DNA from 4 places in the Cupriavidus gilardii genome. Region 1 is predicted to be linked to each of the others. Evidence: predicted binding sites of a transcription regulator. Region 1 holds the regulator's gene; each other region holds the start of a gene.
The links. The regulator LexA, encoded in region 1, represses DNA repair genes until DNA is damaged. The targets are predictions, from matches to a motif close to ACTGTATNNNNATACAGT.
Positions count from the first base shown of each region.

Region 2: the regulator LexA is predicted to act here: its motif matches at 2,295-2,312, upstream of FOB47_RS05525 (putative DNA modification/repair radical SAM protein).
Region 3: the regulator LexA is predicted to act here: its motif matches at 2,462-2,479, upstream of FOB47_RS11520 (ATP-dependent helicase).
Region 4: the regulator LexA is predicted to act here: its motif matches at 2,272-2,289, upstream of FOB47_RS07555 (error-prone DNA polymerase).

Region 1 covers NZ_CP054626.1:1,244,598-1,248,805, forward strand. Annotated here, with positions in the region: gene dusA (tRNA dihydrouridine(20/20a) synthase DusA) at 1-297, shown strand, start outside; gene FOB47_RS15950 (hypothetical protein) at 910-1,161, shown strand; tRNA gene FOB47_RS15955 (tRNA-His) at 1,267-1,342, shown strand; gene FOB47_RS15960 (hypothetical protein) at 1,419-1,568, opposite strand; gene FOB47_RS15965 (hypothetical protein) at 1,767-1,940, opposite strand; gene lexA (transcriptional repressor LexA) at 2,063-2,719, opposite strand; gene FOB47_RS15975 (asparaginase) at 2,995-3,990, shown strand; gene rpsF (30S ribosomal protein S6) at 4,140-4,208, shown strand, end outside.
Region 2 covers NZ_CP054624.1:1,177,837-1,182,044, forward strand. Annotated here, with positions in the region: gene FOB47_RS05520 (UdgX family uracil-DNA binding protein) at 1-1,075, opposite strand, end outside; gene FOB47_RS05525 (putative DNA modification/repair radical SAM protein) at 1,072-2,283, opposite strand; gene FOB47_RS05530 (SOS response-associated peptidase family protein) at 2,412-3,395, shown strand; gene FOB47_RS05535 (Fic family protein) at 3,438-4,208, opposite strand, start outside.
Region 3 covers NZ_CP054626.1:294,596-298,803, reverse strand. Annotated here, with positions in the region: gene FOB47_RS11540 (MFS transporter) at 1-333, opposite strand, end outside; gene FOB47_RS11535 (hypothetical protein) at 333-917, opposite strand; gene FOB47_RS11530 (thioredoxin fold domain-containing protein) at 1,132-1,608, shown strand; gene FOB47_RS11525 (TlpA disulfide reductase family protein) at 1,689-2,234, shown strand; gene FOB47_RS11520 (ATP-dependent helicase) at 2,519-4,208, shown strand, end outside.
Region 4 covers NZ_CP054624.1:1,659,015-1,663,222, reverse strand. Annotated here, with positions in the region: gene FOB47_RS07570 (Y-family DNA polymerase) at 1-1,329, shown strand, start outside; gene FOB47_RS07560 (DUF3800 domain-containing protein) at 1,719-2,171, shown strand; gene FOB47_RS07555 (error-prone DNA polymerase) at 2,362-4,208, shown strand, end outside.

The DNA of each region.
Region 1 (4,208 bases):
CTGGCCGAGGTCGATCGCCGTTACTACGGCGATACGGCGCCGTCGCCGTCACGCCTCGATGCCGAGCTGGCGATGCAGCGCTATATCGGTGACCTGGTGGAGCGGGGCGGGTATATGGGCGCGGCGACACGACATATGCTGGGCCTGTATCGCGGCGTGGCCGGCGGGCGAGGCTGGCGGCGCGTGCTGTCCGACGCGCGCCGGATGAACGCGATCCGTACGCGGGACGGCGTCGACGCGCTGTTCGAGGAGGCGCGCAGCCATCTGCATGCCGAACGCCCGCTGCAGGCGGCGTGACCGAAGGACGGTCGCGGCGTAGTTCTAGCGGCGGGATGGCCCGCAGATTGGAGGCCAGACTCTAATTTCGAAACCGGCATGGTGCCCGATGCCCCGTGCGGCTGTGCTCGAGGCACTTTCGGCGCAGGTTTCGGCGATCCCGGGCACCAGGAAAGGGATTCCCCTAGATAGCCAAGCCGATTCCGATTTTCTTAAACTGTCTGTGCCCTCGAATACAGGGCTTTCTTCAACTGATTTTGGAGCCCGCCTTGCGCGGGCTTTTTTTGTGCCGGGCCTCGCCGGTCGCTCGTCCTTTCGTTTACCCGAATAGTGCTTGGCGGCGATGACAGTTACATTGCAATTGCCTTCAGGGCATTGAGATCGCAAGAGTTTAAGAGTCCGCCGTGTGCGGACTTTTTTTTGCCTGGCGCTCCCCGCAGCCGTCCTCCCTTCCCGTCGTCCGTCCGCCGCTCCCCCCGTCTGCCGCTCGCGTTCTACCCGTTTTGCACGATGTCGGGCAGCAACGCCGCGGCCAGCAGTTCACGTTTACCTCATCCAAAGAGATGACCCCCCAACCGGGTGATGGCAAGATGGAGCCCAAAACGACAACAAGACTTGGCCTCGGAGGGTGGAATGGAAGAAGACGGCTTGTTTGGTGTCGCGTTCGAAGGCTTCCGCGTCGTCTGGGTGGTCGAGCGGTTGCAGAACGGTACCTGGACCGCGCGCTACTGCTGGCATCGCGGCACCGATGCGGCGGCGGCCGCCGCCCTGCAGACCGACGTGCTGAACGGCAGGAGCCGAAGACTGCCGGGCACCTATCAGACCGAAAAGGAAACGCTCGATGCGATCCACGAGGCAATCCGGCTCGAAGCCCGGTGGTCTTGATGGCGATCCGGCTGCACGAAAATTTTTGTGCGTAGTACTAGCCATCGCCAAACGAAGTTTGTATAATCTTGGTTTCCGTCGAGCAGTACTGACGACGGTGCTACGGTGGCTGTAGCTCAGTTGGTAGAGTCCAGGATTGTGATTCCTGTCGTCGTGGGTTCGAGTCCCATCAGCCACCCCAAGATCCCTTGCAAACAGCCGCTCATCGAGCGGCTGTTTTGCTTTGTGGAGTTTGCGGGCGAGGGCGCTCGTGGTTCTCAGACCAACCGAGCAGCGGCCTTGGTGATCGTCCACCCGACACCGACACACAAGGCGATCCAACCGGCTGCGATCAGTGCGACATCGTGCCAGTTCATGGTGCGGCGACCGGGACGAAGTAGCTTGATGGTGTCGTCGGACGAAGGCATGGCCGTCTCCTTCGAAAAGCATGGGAAAAGGCTAGGCCAAGCTTCGACGAATTCACGGTCCGAGTTGTAAAGGTTTGTTGCGATGCGCAAGAGGCGTCGCTTGCCGCCGGGCCGCCGTATCTCTCGCTTCGCGCTGACGCCGGTTCACGCTGGCAACGCAGTCGATCTTGTCGCGGCAGTCGCACGAGCGACGCTTGCTCAGGCGTTCAGCTTCACTCCCGGCTGATCGAGTTCGAGCATCCGGCAGATCGCGGCCATGCTGCCGACCATCGTGCGGCGCTGGGCGCCCTGGTAGATGCGGACACCTTTGGACTGGCGGAACGGCGTCGGCTTGACGGGGTAGCGGGTCAGGGAGCGGTCGGCTTGCAGCATGGTGGTCCTCTTTGGTAAGGCGTCAGCGGAAGTCTTGCGGCAACACGGGGCCCTGCGGCTCGTGTGGCTGCATGACTGAGTTGGCGCCAAGGCGGCGGCGCCTGCCGGATTGCTTCGTTGCGCTAGAAGCCGGACTGGCGGATCAGTCCGACGGCGATGCCTTCGAGCGAGAATTCCTCTCGTCCAGGCTGCACGATGATGTTGGCGAAGTCGGGGTTCTCGGCGATCAGCTCGATGGCATCGCCGCGGTGCTTGAGCCGCTTGACGGTTACGTCTTCGCCGATGCGGGCCACCACGATCTTGCCGTTGGCGGCGTCCTGCGCGCGTTTGACCGCCAGCAGATCGCCATCGAAGATGCCGGCGTCGCGCATGCTCATGCCGCGCACGCGCAGCAGGTAGTCGGGGCGCTCGTCGAAGACCGACGCGTCGACCTGATATTGGCGGTCGATATGTTCGGCCGCCAGGATCGGGCTGCCGGCGGCGACGCGGCCCACCAGCGGCAGCGTCAACTGCATCACCCCCGCCATCGGCAGCGAGAACTGGTCCGGCATTTCGGAGTCGCTGCGGTTGACCTTGAGCCGGATGCCGCGCGAAGCGCCGGGGGTCAGCTCGATCACGCCCTTGCGAGCCAGCGCGCGCAGGTGTTCTTCGGCCGAGTTCGGCGACGAGAAGCCGAATTCCGCAGCGATCTCGGCGCGGGTCGGCGGAATGCCGGTCTGCCGGATGGTATTGCGGATCAGGTCGAAGATCTGCTGCTGCCGGGGTGTCAGAGTCGCCATGGCTTGTCCGTGTTGTTGTATCCGGTGGCGGTCCCGTCGTCGCCGCGAGCCGTGAGGCGCGCGGGGAGGGAGTGTCGAGGACCGTCATGTGCAACACTGTACGTTTGAACAGTGTGCTGTGATTTTATACAGTATCGGTCGAAGTGCAAGAGGAATTTGCATCGTCGTCCACTTTCGGTTGCGTGCGGTCCGGCCGCGGGGGCAGGGCAAGACCGTAGGGGAGTGCCCTGTCCCGGCGGGTACAATCGCCGCCTGTTTACGAACATCTCGTGCCCATGACCCTGCCTCGCGTAATCGTTCTCGCCACCGGCGGCACCATCGCCGGTTCTTCGTCCAGCGCCGCCAGCAGCGCCCGTTATCAGGCGGCGACGGTGCCGGTGTCGGCGCTGCTCGATGCCGTGCCTGCGCTCAAGGACGTGGCCCGGATCGAGGCGGAACAGCTTGCGCAGGTCGACAGCAAGGACATGTCGTTCGCGCTGTGGGGGCGGCTCGCGGAGCGGGTTCATCACTGGTCCACGCAGCGCGACGTGGCCGGCATCGTCATTACGCACGGCACCGATTCGCTGGAAGAAACGGCGATGCTGCTGCACCTGGCCGGCGTGGCCAGCGTGCCGGTGGTGCTGACCGCCGCGATGCGGCCAGCCACCTCGCTGTCGGCCGATGGGCCGCTGAATCTGCTCGATGCGGTCCGCGTCGCGGCGCATCCGGATGCCGCGGGCAAGGGCGTGCTGGTGGTTCTCAATCAGGAGATCCATGCCGGGCGCGACGCGGTCAAGGCGCATACCTCGGCTGTCGACGCGTTCGCATCGCCGGCCGCCGGGCCGATCGGGCTGGTGCAGGATGCGCTGGTGCGTTTCACGCGCGCACCGCTGCGGCTGCCGCGGCAGGCCTTGCCGCTGCCGCGGCAGTGGCCGGCGGTCGAAATCGTCGCCAGCTATGCGGAGCCGAGCCGCGTGCTGGTCGATGCGCTGGTGGCCGGCGGCGTGCGTGGGGTGGTGGTGGCCGCCGCCGGCAATGGGTCGATCCACGAGACGCTGCTCGCCGCGCTTGCCGATGCGGCGCGGGCCGGTGTCGCGGTGGTGCGCAGCACGCGCACCGGGGCCGGCAATGTGATTGCGCCGACGCAGCCGAATCCGGCCGCCGGGGCCTTCGTGTCGGCCGGCGATCTGAATCCGTACAAGGCCAGGGTGGCGCTGCTGCTGGCGCTCGGGGCGGAACCGGCTCTCGCGGGCGATCCGGTACGGCTGCAGCAGTTCTTTACGCAGATCTGAGGCGGACGGCGCGTACGCGCAGCACCGCCGTTGCGGCCGCGATCCCATGCTGCTTGCCGCCGTGGCCGTTCCGGGCTATACTCGCGGGCTATTTAACCCTTGCTGCACCGGACTTGACGCCCGGGCGGCTTATCCCAAAAGGAGCGTCAATGCGTCATTACGAAATCGTATTCATCGTCCATCCGGACCAGAGCGAGCAAGTGCCGGCCATGATCGAG
Region 2 (4,208 bases), on a different replicon from region 1:
CTTCCTGATCGCCCGGTTGTTCGCCGACCAGCATGATGCGGGCCGTCTGCGGACCGTGGCCCGGCACGGCCTGGGTCGCATGGCGCCACAGCTCGCAGCGGCGGCATTGGTCCAGCGAAGAGGGCGCCGGGCGCAGCGGCTGCGCGTCCTCGGGATTCACCGCGACCGGCTTGCCCCTCATCGTGCCGACCGCGCCAGCCTGTGCGACGCGGCGGGCGCCGTTGCGGGCGTCGGCGATCATCGCCGGTATCAGGCGGCCCTCCGGCAGCCCCTTCCAGAAACGCACCGGCATGTGCTGCTCGAGCGCGGCTTCGTTCAGGCGGGCCGGATTGAAAATGCTGCGGTAATAGGCCAGCCACAGCGGCTCGATGTCGTCGGCGGTGGCGCCTGCGCGCAGCGCGTCGACATCGATGCCGGCCACCGCACCGGCCACCCCGCTGGCCGGTGTCTCGGACAACTGCAGCGTATGCCCGTCCCACAGCGCCGCGCCCTGCGGCGTGCCGATCCACCACGACGAACCGCCCATGCGGCGCGCGAAGTGGTCGGCGGCGTCGGCCAGCACGTCATGCTCGGGCTCGTACCAGGCCAGGTATTCCGGGCTCCCGCCATTGCTGCGCCGATGAAACCGCACGTAGGCAATCATGTCGTGGTGGGCGCGCCGCACCGACTTGGCCATCGCGTGCAGCCGCGCGCCGTCTTCGTCGGCGGGCGAGGCCACCGCGCGATCGCCCTGGCACCATCGCCACAGCACCCGATAGAGGAAGGCCCAGCGTTGCGGCGAGCGGTAGCGCGCGGCTTGCTGCAGCAGGGCGGCCAACGCCTTCGATACACGGACCATCGGGGCGGCGCCGACGGCCTGCTGGCACTCCGCGGATGGCGGGTCATCACCGGGCATCGGCGCCGGGCCGGCGTCGAGCAGCATCAGCTGTGCCGTCCCGGTGCAGGCTGCCGAACCCCGTTCCGCCCAGGTGACGGCCTCCGGGGGCCAGCCGGCCGCCAGCGCGCGCAAGGCCTGCGCACGCCAGCCCGCGTAGCCGCCGTCGACTTCCAGTACCGGCGAGCTGGCGCGGCTCATAGCAGCGCCAGCTGCACGGGCGGCGCGGCCAGCGCCCGCCGCAACTGCTCCGACGGCCGGTCCGCCTGCGCCGGCCGGTAGTCCTGCACCACGATGAACGGTTTGATCTTGTCCATCGCGCAGCGCAACCGCACCAGGTCCTGATAACGGATCGCGCGCGAGCGGCGCAGCTCCACCAGCCGCTTCGCATTGCGCATGCCGATGCCGGGCACGCGTGCGATCAAGGCCTGCGGCGCACGGTTCAGGTCGACCGGAAACGACTCGCGATGCGCCAGCGCCCAGGCCAGCTTCGGGTCGATGTCGAGCGGGAGGTCGCCGGCGGACTGGAACAGCTCCTCGGCCTGAAAGCCGTAGCCGCGCATCAGGAAGTCCGCCTGATACAGACGATGCTCGCGCAGCAGCGGCGGCGCCTGCGCGGGAAGGCCGGAGGGACTGTCGGGAATCGGGCTGAACGCCGAGTAATACACGCGCTTCAGCTTGTAGGCGCCATAAAGCGTCTGCGCGGTCTGCAGGATCGTGCGGTCATCGGCCTCGTCCGCGCCGACGATCATCTGCGTGCTTTGGCCGGCCGGCGCGCGGCCCGGCGCGGACTTGTCGCTCTCCGCCTCTTCCTGGGCGAGCCGGATCGACCCCATGGCGCGTTTGATCGTATGCGCATTCTTCTCCGGCGCCAGCCGCTGCAGGCCGCCGTCGGTGGGCAGCTCGATGTTGACGCTGAGCCGGTCCGCATACTGGCCCGCCTGCGTGATCAGCCGGGGATCGGCGTCCGGAATCGTCTTCAGGTGGATATAGCCGCGGAACTGGTGTTCCTCGCGCAGCGAGCGCGCCACCTGGACCAGCTGCTCCATCGTGTAGTCGGCGCTGCGGATGATGCCGGAGCTGAGGAAGAGGCCGTCGATATAGTTGCGCCGGTAGAAGTCCAGCGTCAGATCGACGACCTCGCGCGGCGAAAAGCGGGCCCGCGGGACGTTGCTCGAGCGCCGGTTGACGCAGTACTGGCAGTCGTACTGGCAGAAGTTGGTCAGCAGGATCTTGAGCAGCGAAACACAGCGCCCATCGGGCGTGAAGCTGTGGCAGATGCCGGCCCCGGTACTGGCGCCCAGCCCGCCCTTGCCGAGCGAATCCCGTTTCGGCGCGCCGCTGCTGGCGCAGGAGGCGTCGTATTTGGCCGCGTCCGCCAGGATCTCCAGCTTGGTGAGCAGTTCCATCGGGAAACCATACTGTATGAATGTACAGTATTATAGGCGGGATCGAGCTGCCTCGGCTCAATACCGATGTCCGCTCCCTGCGATGGCTGCGACGATGGTGTACTCGTGAGCGCCAAAGGGAGAGTCCGATGTGCTACGCCGCGCAGATCAAGGCCGACTTCAGGAAGTTCACGCGCCAGTACGGCGCGGTGATGAGCCTTCGCCAGTTCTTCGAACTGTTCTGGCAAAAGCGCAAGGACCAGGAGTGGCAGAAGCTGCCCAAGGCGATGCGCGTCGCGTTCGCGCAGGGCGGCGGGGGAGGCGAGGAGGGCGACCCCGAAGAGCGCGAGCTGGCCGCGCTGATCGCCGCCGGCGACCGCGAACAGGCCAATGCGCTCGAAGCGGAGCTGTTCCGCCAGCGGGCGCGCCTGGCGGAGGCCGAGCGCGCGCTTGCCGGGCGGCCGACCCGCAAGGCGGAGAACGAGCAGCGCATCGCCGCCGACAAGATCGCCCGGCTGCAGCAGAACCTGGCCGACCTGCAACGCGCCACGCCCGCCCCGGAGGACGCGATGATCTTCCCGGGCTATTACGCGCCGGTGATGATCGAGGTGGACGGCCAGCGCACGATCGTGCCGATGCGCTACCGCTGCCGACTGCCCGGCTGGGACGTGTCGATGGAAAGAAAAAAGCCCGGGACGTACAACGCACGCCGCGACAATCTCGAGACGGCATGGCGCCAACTGTTCGGCTACCGCCACGGCATCCTGCCGATCCGCGCCTTTCATGAACACGTGGCCCGGCATCGGCTCGAGCACCGCGAACTCGGTCCGGACGAGAAGGAGCAGAGCGTCGTGCTGGAGTTCCGTCCCGATCCGCCGCAGGATCTGCTGATCGCCTGCCTGTGGTCGCGACACAAGGGCGAGGCCGGCGAACCGGACCTCTATTCGTTCGCGGCGATCACCGACGAGCCGCCGCCCGAAGTCGCCGCGGCCGGCCACGACCGTTGCGTCATTCCGATCAAGCCGCAGCACGTCGACGCGTGGCTCAACCCGGACCCTGCCAATCTGGCCGCGCTGTACGCGATCCTGGACGACCGCGAACGGCCGTTCTTCGAGTATCGGCTGGCGGCTTAGCGGGGAGCGCCGTGGCCGCATGGCCGACGGGGATGGTGCGTATCAGCCTGACTGCCCGAAGGTGTTGAGGTATTCGTCGAACTCGTCCCGGACGATGCTTTCTATCCGTTCGACTTCATCGTGGGTCAGGTCTTCGAACAGCTTGCGCTTTCGCTTCGACAATTCTCCGTGGTTCTGCACGATGAGATCGATCAGGTTGGAAAGCCGCGACTGTGGCAGATCAAGCCAGCCTTCTATGCGCTCTAGACTGGCGTCGTAGGCTCGCAGGTATTGGATTTCCTGCGCCAGATCGTGCTCGACGCATTGCTCGATACACCTGAACACAAACTCGCACAACGCAGTCGCGTCGAACGACGCATACAGCCAATACGGTTGAGGCGACTTGATCAGAATCGTGTCGCTGTCGGCGTCCAATGCGTAATTGAGCAGTGCGGTGCGCGGTGCCGAGTACGCCTTCAGCAAGCCGGCATAGGTGTCGATCTCCTTGAGCATGCGTGCAGATATGGGCAGGACGACGCCTTCCGGGGTGACCCCGGCCTGCCGGAGCAGGTGATGGATCAGGAAGCGGTGCAGACGCCCATTGCCATCGTAGAAGGGGTGAGCGAACACGAAGCCGAAAGATGCGCAGGCAGCCACAACGATGGGATGGACAGTCCCTGTCTGAATCAGGCTGGCCACCTGCGAAATGCCTTCCATCATTGCGTCAAGTTGCTCGGGATTCGGAGGAATATAGTCCGCCATATTCCGCATGCGGCCACCGCGCGAAAGCCAGTTTTGCCTGTCGCGATACGAATACTCGCTACGCGGGCCCGA
Region 3 (4,208 bases), 950 kb from region 1:
GAACACCAGCGCGCCCACCGCCGCGACCAGCAGCAGCACCGTTTCGACGCGGCGCACGCCGCGCCGGTCCAGCCACTGGCCGACGGGCAGCTGCATCGCGGCGAAGGCGAGGAAATAGGCCGACGACAGCAGGCCCAGATCGGCGTTCGACAGCCGCAGGTCGGCGATCAGCTCGGGGGCGATCACCGCGTTGATGGTGCGCAGCGCGTACGACAGCACATAGGCGGCCGCGAAGCAGGCGAACACCAGCGCGCCCTCGCCCCGGCGCAGCAGCGCGGATGGGCGCATGGACAGGCCGATGCGGGTGCTGCGCGGACCGGGACGGGAAGGCATCAGAACGGGTGGAAGCCGGCCAGGAACTGCTCGACCTGCTCGGCCTGGCGCTGGTCGCGCGCGGCATCGCCGGCTTCGAGCACGACCGCCTGGTAGACCTTGGTGCCCTTGGCGACCAGCCGTGCGGTCAGCCGGCGCGGCGCCTTGTCCTGCGGCGACACCGCGGCGACGCGGATTTCGATGGCCGGCAGCGCCACCGGCGGCTGGGCCGACGACATCACCGTGACCGCGCGCATCTGTACCGGCTCGATTGGCGCGTTGCCCAGATTGGCCAGCAGACCGGACTGCATCGCCGACAGCGCCTCGGCGCGCAGCGCGGCGTCGTCGCTGGGCAGCGTGACCACGCCAACCGCGAACAGCGTCTCGTCGACGCGGGCCGCTTCCATCGTCATCGGCAGCTTGCGGCCCGCGATCGCGACATCGCGCGCGGCGCTGGTCGGCTTGCGGGGATAGAGCGCGGCGTACCCGCCCTCGTTGGACTGGATGGTCCGCCAGTCGTAGCGCGGCGAGCAGGCCAGCAGCGCGGCCACCGCCAGGCCGGCGCAACACCGGGCCGGCCGGCGGAGGAACGAAAGGCGAGACATCGAAAGCGGGATCGGACGGGTGAACGAAGGACGGCCCAAAAAAGAGGGACCATGCGCCGCCCCGGCAGCGGGGCGGCCAAGCCGCTATTATCGGGGATCAGGCACTGGCGCAGTGTCTTTCTCTTCTCGATATTTCATTATGCTTTTCGACTTCGCAGCTCGCCGCATCGGTCCGGCATGGCCTCGGGGCTCGAGCTTGGCGTGGCTTGCCGGCATGCCGGTGGCCGCCTTGGCGCTCGCCTGGGCCCTCGCCGCAGCCGCCCCGCCGGCACGGGCGGCGAGTCCCGCGCACCTGCCCGCTGTCAGCGACCTGGCGGCGGAAACCCGCGCGGCCAGCCGGCGCGGCGAACCGCTGGTGGTGCTGGTGACGCTGCCGGACTGCGGCTATTGCGAGGCGGTGCGGCGCAACTATCTGGGCCCACAGGCCGCCGCCGGGCAACTCGTCGCGCACGAGCTCGACATGAGCGCGGCGACGCCGATCCGCGATGCCGACGGCCGTGCCACCACCGCCCGTGCCTGGGCGCGCGAGCACGGCATCCGCTTCGCGCCGACGGTGCTGTTCCTCGACGGACGCGGCCGGCCGGCCGCGCCGCCGCTGCGCGGCATGCAGCCGGACTTCTACGGCGCCTATCTGGAGCAGTCGCTCGATACCGCGCGCGCCGCGATGGCGGCCGGGGCCGGCGCGCGCTGAGCCCGCCCCCGCCAGCGCTCGGGCGCCATCGGCCGCCGCGGCGCTAGAATGGCGTTTTCCCCTCCTTCGGTCGGCCCATCATGACTTCGTCCGCCTCCCAACCGGAACGTCCCGCCTCTGCCCGCAAGCGCTGGCCGCTGATCGTGGGCCTGCTGGTGCTGGTCCTGCTCGGCTGGTTCGGCTACCGCGCGCTGACCCCGGCGCGGCAAGCGCCGCAGGCGACCTTCGTGCTGCTGTCCGGCGAGCGCGTCAGCACCGCGCAGCTGCAGGGCAAGGTCTATATGGTCAACTTCTGGGCCACCAGCTGCACCACCTGCGTCAAGGAGATGCCTGACATGGTGCGCACCTATCGGCAGTTCAAGGACAAGGGCCTCGAGTTCGTCGCCGTGGCGATGAGCTATGACCCGCCGATGTATGTGACCAATTTCACCGAGACGCGCAAGCTGCCGTTCAAGGTCGCGCTCGATTCGGACGGCTCCGCGGCCAAGGCGTTCGGCGACGTGCAGCTGACGCCGACCACCTTCGTGGTGGACAAGGACGGCCGCATCCTGAAGCGCTACGTTGGCGAGCCGGAGTGGGACAGCCTGCACAAGCTGCTGGATCAGGCGTTGGGCAAGGCGGTTTGATGCGCTGACAGGGAAGGGGCGGCTGCGGTATGCCGGCGCCGCTTCCCCTCTCCCCAACCCTCTCCGACAAGCGGAAGAGAGAGAACCCCGCAGGCACTCGGCAAGGCTGCCGGTTGGCTCCCCTCGCCCGCTTGCCGGTGAGGCGCAGTGGGAGAGGGCAACTCGGGCGTCACCACAGCAAAAGCGCCCTTCTCGCCCCTTCAACGATCCCCCGCTTGCCCAATACATCTGTATGGATATACAGTCTGCGGCGAACATTTCCGGTTTTCGCCCTCGCCTGCCCCGTGTCCGTCGATCTCGCCCTCGCTCCTGCCGCCGCCCAGTCCGACCCGGCTGACCCGGTCGACTATCTCGCCGCCCTCAATCCCGAGCAGCGTGAAGCGGTCGAGCACCCGACCGACCAGCCGCTGCTGATCATCGCCGGCGCAGGCTCGGGCAAGACCAATACGCTGGCGCACCGCGTCGCGCATCTGCTGCTGGGCGGCGCCGATCCGCGCCGCATCCTGCTGCTGACGTTCTCTCGGCGCGCCGCGGTCGAGATGGGCCGGCGTGTCGAGCGCATCGTCGACCAGGCCTTCGCCGCCCGCAACGGCACCACCTCGTCGGCCAATCCCGGCCGCGCCGCGCTGCAATGGGCCGGCACCTTCCACGCGATCGGCGCGCGCCTGCTGCGCGAATACGCGGAAACGCTGGGCCTGTCGCCCTCCTTCACGATCAGCGACCGCGGCGATTCCGCCGACCTGATCAACGTGGTGCGGCACGACCTCGGCCTGTCGGCGCAGAACGCGCGCTTCCCCCGGAAGGAAACCTGCCTGGCGATCTATTCGCGCGTGGTCAACACGCAGTTGCCGCTCGAAGAGGTGCTGCAGCGGCAGTTCCCCCGCTACGCGATGTGGGTCGACGCGCTGCGCACGCTGTTCGCCGGCTATGTCGAGGCCAAGCAGAAGCAGCAGGTGCTCGACTACGACGACCTGCTGCTGTACTGGGCGCAGGCGCTGGCCGAGCCGGCGCTGGCGCGCGACATGGGCGAGCGCTTCGACCACGTGCTGGTCGACGAATACCAGGACACCAATGCGCTGCAGGCGGCGATCCTGCTGTCGCTCAAGCCCGACGGCCGCGGCCTGACCGTGGTCGGCGACGATGCGCAATCGATCTACGCGTTCCGCGGCGCCACCGTGCGCAATATCCTCGACTTCCCGCACCGCTTCTCGCCGCCGGCGGGACAGGTCACGCTGTCGCGCAACTACCGCTCGACGCAGCCGATCCTGGCCGCGGCCAACGCGGTGATCGGGCTGGCCGCCGAGCGCTTTACCAAGGACCTGTGGTCCGACCGCGCCAGCGCCGAGAAGCCGGGCGTGGTGGTGGTCAACGACGAGACCGAGCAGGCGCGCTTCGTGGTCGAGCGCATCCTGGCGCGGCGCGAGGAAGGGCTGGCGCTGATGGCGCAGGCGGTGCTGTTCCGCGCCGCCGACCACAGCGCGCAGCTCGAACTGGAGCTGGTCCGCCGCAACATCCCGTTCGTCAAGTTCGGCGGGCTCAAATTCCTGGAGTCAACCCACGTCAAGGACATGCTCGCGGTGCTGCGCTGGCTCGAGAATCCGCGCGACCGCATGGCGGGCTTTCGCACGCTGCAGCTGATGCCGGGTGTCGGACCGAAGACCGCGGCGCGCGTGCTCGACGGGCTGGAGCTCGCCAACGATCCGCTGTTCGCGCTCGAATCGTTCGAAGCGCCGGCGGCCGCCGCGCACGCCTGGACGGAACTGGTCGCGCTGGCGCGCGAGGCGATGGCGCCGGCGGCGGCGTGGCCGGTCGACTTCGAGCGCGTGCTGCGCTGGTACGAACCGCATCTGGAGCGGCTGCACGACGATGCCGCCGCGCGTGCCGCCGACCTGCAGCAGCTGGCGCGCATCGCCGCGACCTACGGCTCGCGCGAACGCTTCCTGACCGAGCTGACGCTGGACCCGCCCGACGCCT
Region 4 (4,208 bases), on a different replicon from region 1:
CAACTGCTGACCGCGGCCGCGCTGGCGCTGCTGCGCTTCACGCCGCAGGTCACGCTGGACGAGGAACTCGGCCCCGCCACCGTCGCGCTCGACGTGACCGCCAGCCTGCGCCTGTTCGGCGGCCATCGCGCGCTGTGCCGCGCGGTGCGTGCCTGCGTGCGCAGCCTCGGCACCTTCGCGCAGATCGGCTGCGGCACCACCGCCCATGGCGCCGCCTGGCTGGCCGCGATGCCGCTGCGGCTGGGGCGCCGCGGCCAGGTGCTGCGGCCCGCGCGGCGGGCGGTGCGGGCCGAGCGGATGGCGCGGCTGCTGGACCGGCTGCCGGTCGAGATGCTGGCAAGCCTGGCCGATCCGCGCTGGCTCGACGGCATCGGTTGCCGCACCGTCGGCGAGGTCCGCTGGCTGCCGCGCGCGGGACTGCAGCGCCGGCTCGGCACGGACCTGCTGACGCGGCTGGACCAGGCCTATGGCGAGACGCCGGCGCGCCTGGGCTGGTTCGCCGCGCCGCCGACCTTCGCCGAACGGATGGAACTGCCGGGGCGGACCGAATCGGCCGCCGGCGTGCTGGCCGGCGCCCAGCGTCTGCTGCAGGCGGTGGCCGGCTGGCTGACCGCGCATCAGGCCGGCGTCACGCGCTTCGTGCTGCGCCTCGAGCACGAACGCCAGCGGCGCGACGCCGCCATCGCCGCCACGCCGGTGACGGTCAGCCTGGCCCAGCCCAGCCGCGATCCCGGGCATCTGTCGCGGCTGCTGCAGGAAAAGCTCGACCGGCTGCAGTTCGATGCGCCAGTGGTCGGCCTGATGCTGAAGGTCGAGACCGTGGCCGAATGCCTGCCGCAGAGCGACACGCTGTTTCCGGAGCCGGGCGGCGGGCAGGCCGAACTCGGCCGCGTGCTCGATACGCTGGTGGCGCGGCTGGGCCGCGAGAACGTGTTGCAGCCGCATCCGCTGGCGGACCATCGGCCCGAATGCGCCAACCGCTGGCGGCCGGTCGACGAAGCCGGCACGGGCCGCGCCAACGGATCGCCACGCGCGGCCGCCGGGTCGGCCGATGCGGCTGTCTTGCCCGATCGCCCGCTATGGCTGCTGGAACCGCCGCTGCGCCTGCCGGTGCGCCGGCACAGCCCCTGTCACGGCAGCCCGCTGACGCTGCTGTCCCGGCCCGAACGCATCGAGTCAGGCTGGTGGGACGGCGCCCTCGCCACGCGCGACTACTTCATCGCCGAACGCGGCGACGGCCTGCGCTGCTGGATCTACCGCGAACGCCCCGGGCGAGAAGGAGAGGAGGAGGGGGAGTACCGGTGGTTTTTGCACGGGTTGTTTGGATAACGTCACCCGGGCGGTTGAAATCAGCGAGGCATGTCCCCATAATCGCGGATGTAGCGGCGTGGCGGTTTAAATGACAACGCTTGGCCCAGAGCCACCTGCGACAAACTGCGTCGTAATCGTAAGCGTACTTTGAGTACGTCAGGTCTGGGTACCGCACCTTTCGATAGCCTCCCTTTCGGGAGGCTATTTTCATATGGCCATCACCATCTATTTGGACGAAAGCGGTTGTTTAGGCTGGAAATTGGATGCTCCATATCAACGTGGAGGATCAAGCCGGCATTTCACTCTTGCCGCCGCAATCATCCCTGATGGTCGCGAATCGATTCTGACCCGTCCTGTCAGGGGCCTATACACTCGACGCAAGTCCGCTTTGCCGCGAGTTGAAGTCGGTGGAGCTTTCATCAGGGGAGCGCGTCGGCTTTGCACACGAGTTGGTAAAGATCCGCAGCGCTCATGCGGGTGTCCACTTCGTTGCCATCACCGTGCGCAAAGAAAATGTAAGCGCTGCGTTCCGCAATCACCCAAATGGCCTGTACAACTACATGGCCAAATTGTTGCTGCTGGACGTGATGGCTGAAAGCGATTCTGTGTGCTTCATCCCGGATGCCCGCTCACTCAAGACCGAATTGAAGCATGCGTTGCATGACTACCTTCGTACCGAGTTGGCCATAAGGGGCGCCACTACGCAGTTACAGACCACCCCTTGGGAAAGCAAGGATAGCTTGGCACTCCAGTTTGTCGACATCTTGGCGGGCATCGTCTGGGCACATCATGAGTTCCGTAATTGCCAAGCGCATCGCATCGGGACTTCCGCGATCCTTCAGAAGAGGCTGTTTTTCTAGGTGAACTGCAAAGGTGTTGTGACCCATCTCTCGCAGAGCAACGTCGATTAGAGGGCCAAGCTCGCACTGCACAATCCGCCTTGCCTTCGGCGGCCATAATACTGTATAAATATACAGTATCGATCCAGGGCGTTCCCCTCGCAGTGCTGTGTCCCAAGCTCCACCTCAGCTCCCCTTTTCCACGTCGTCGCTGCCGCCATCGCTGGCGTCGCTGCTGCTTGGCAGCCTGCCGGACTATGCGGAGCTGCACTGCATTTCCAACTTCACCTTCCTGACCGGTGCTTCTCATCCCGAGGAGCTGATCGAGCGCGCGCTGGCGCTGGGCTATCGCGGGCTGGCGCTGACCGATGAGGCCTCGGTGGCCGGGACGGCGCGGGCGCATCACGCGCTGAAGACGCTGCGCGAGCGCACCTGCGAGGCGGTGGAGCGCAGTGCGGCGCGGCTGGCGAGGATGGCCGCCGGCGCCTCACCCGACGACGCGGACGACGATGACGAATACGACGATGACGACAACGAAATGTGGCTCGCGGCGCCATCGTCAGGCCCGGGGGCAGCCGCTGCCCTGGCCGATCCGCCGGCAGGCGGGGCGGTCCAGCCGGAGTTCCTGCGCCGGCATGCGCGCCTGCTGGCCCGTGCGGAGGCGGCCGAAGCCTTCCGGCTGCTGATCGGCAGCCGCATGACGCTGCAGGCGGGCGAAGGCCAGGGCAAGGGCGAAGCCACAGGCGAGCTTGACTTGCGGCAACGGAAAGTCTCGTCCGAAGTCCCGCCCGAAGCCCCGTCCGAAGTCCCATCCGAAGTCCCATCCGGTATCCGGCTGATCCTGCTGGCGCAGGACCGCGAGGGGTTCGGCAATCTGTGCGAACTGATCACGCTCGGACGCCGGCGCGCCGACAAGGGCAGCTACCAGCTGTACCAGCACGACATCAGCGATCCCGCTGCCGAAGAAGCGCATCTGCGCGGCATGCCGCATTGCCTGGCGCTGCTGCTGCCGGACTACTGCGCCGACCCCGACACGCTGCGTGCGCAGGCGCAATGGTGCCGCGCGGTCTTCGGCGAGCGCGTCTGGATCGCGCTGGAACTGCTGCAGGAACATGCCGACGCGCTGCATCGCGAGCGGCTCGAGGCGGTGGCCGCCGACACCGGCGTGCCGCTGGTGGCCGCCGGCGCGGTGCAGATGCATGTGCGCTCGCGCAAGCCGCTGGCCGATGTGCTGACGGCGATCCGGCTGGGGCAGCCGCTGGGCGCCTGCGGCGCCGCGCTGGCGCCCAATGCCGAGCGCCATCTGCGGATGCGGCAGCGGCTGTCGCGGCTCTATCCGCGCGAGGCGCTGGCGCAGACGGTGAAGATCGCCCAGGCCTGCGACTTCTCGCTCGATGCGCTTCGCTACGAATATCCCGAGGAGCTGGTGCCGAAGGGCCATACGCCGAGTTCCTACCTGCGCCAGGAGACGCTGGCCGGCGCGGCACTGCGCTATCCCGACGGCATTCCGCAATCGGTGCGGCAACGGCTCGAGGACGAGTTCGCGCTGATCGAGGAAAAGGGCTACGAGCATTTCTTCCTGACCGTCTACGACATCGTCCGCTTTGCACGCGGCAAGGGCATCCTGTGCCAGGGCCGCGGCTCGGCCGCCAACTCGGTGGTCTGCTACTGCCTGTACATCACCGAGGTCAGCCCCGAGCAGACCAATCTGCTGTTCGGCCGCTTCATCTCGCGCGAGCGCGACGAGCCGCCCGACATCGACGTCGACTTCGAGCACCAGCGGCGCGAGGAGGTGATCCAGTACATCTACGACCAGTACGGCCGCCATCGCGCCGCGCTGGCCGCGACGCTGATCACCTATCGTGCCCGCAGCGCGCTGCGCGACGTGGGCCGCGCGCTCGGCATCGACCCCGGCGTGGTCGAGCAGGTGGTCAAGGGCCAGGCGTGGTGGGAGAGCGGCCACACCTTCGTCGAACGCATTGCCCGCTACGGGCTCGACCCCGATTCGCCGGCGGTGCGCCAGTGGGCCAGCCTGGTGGCGCAGCTGCGCGGTTTCCC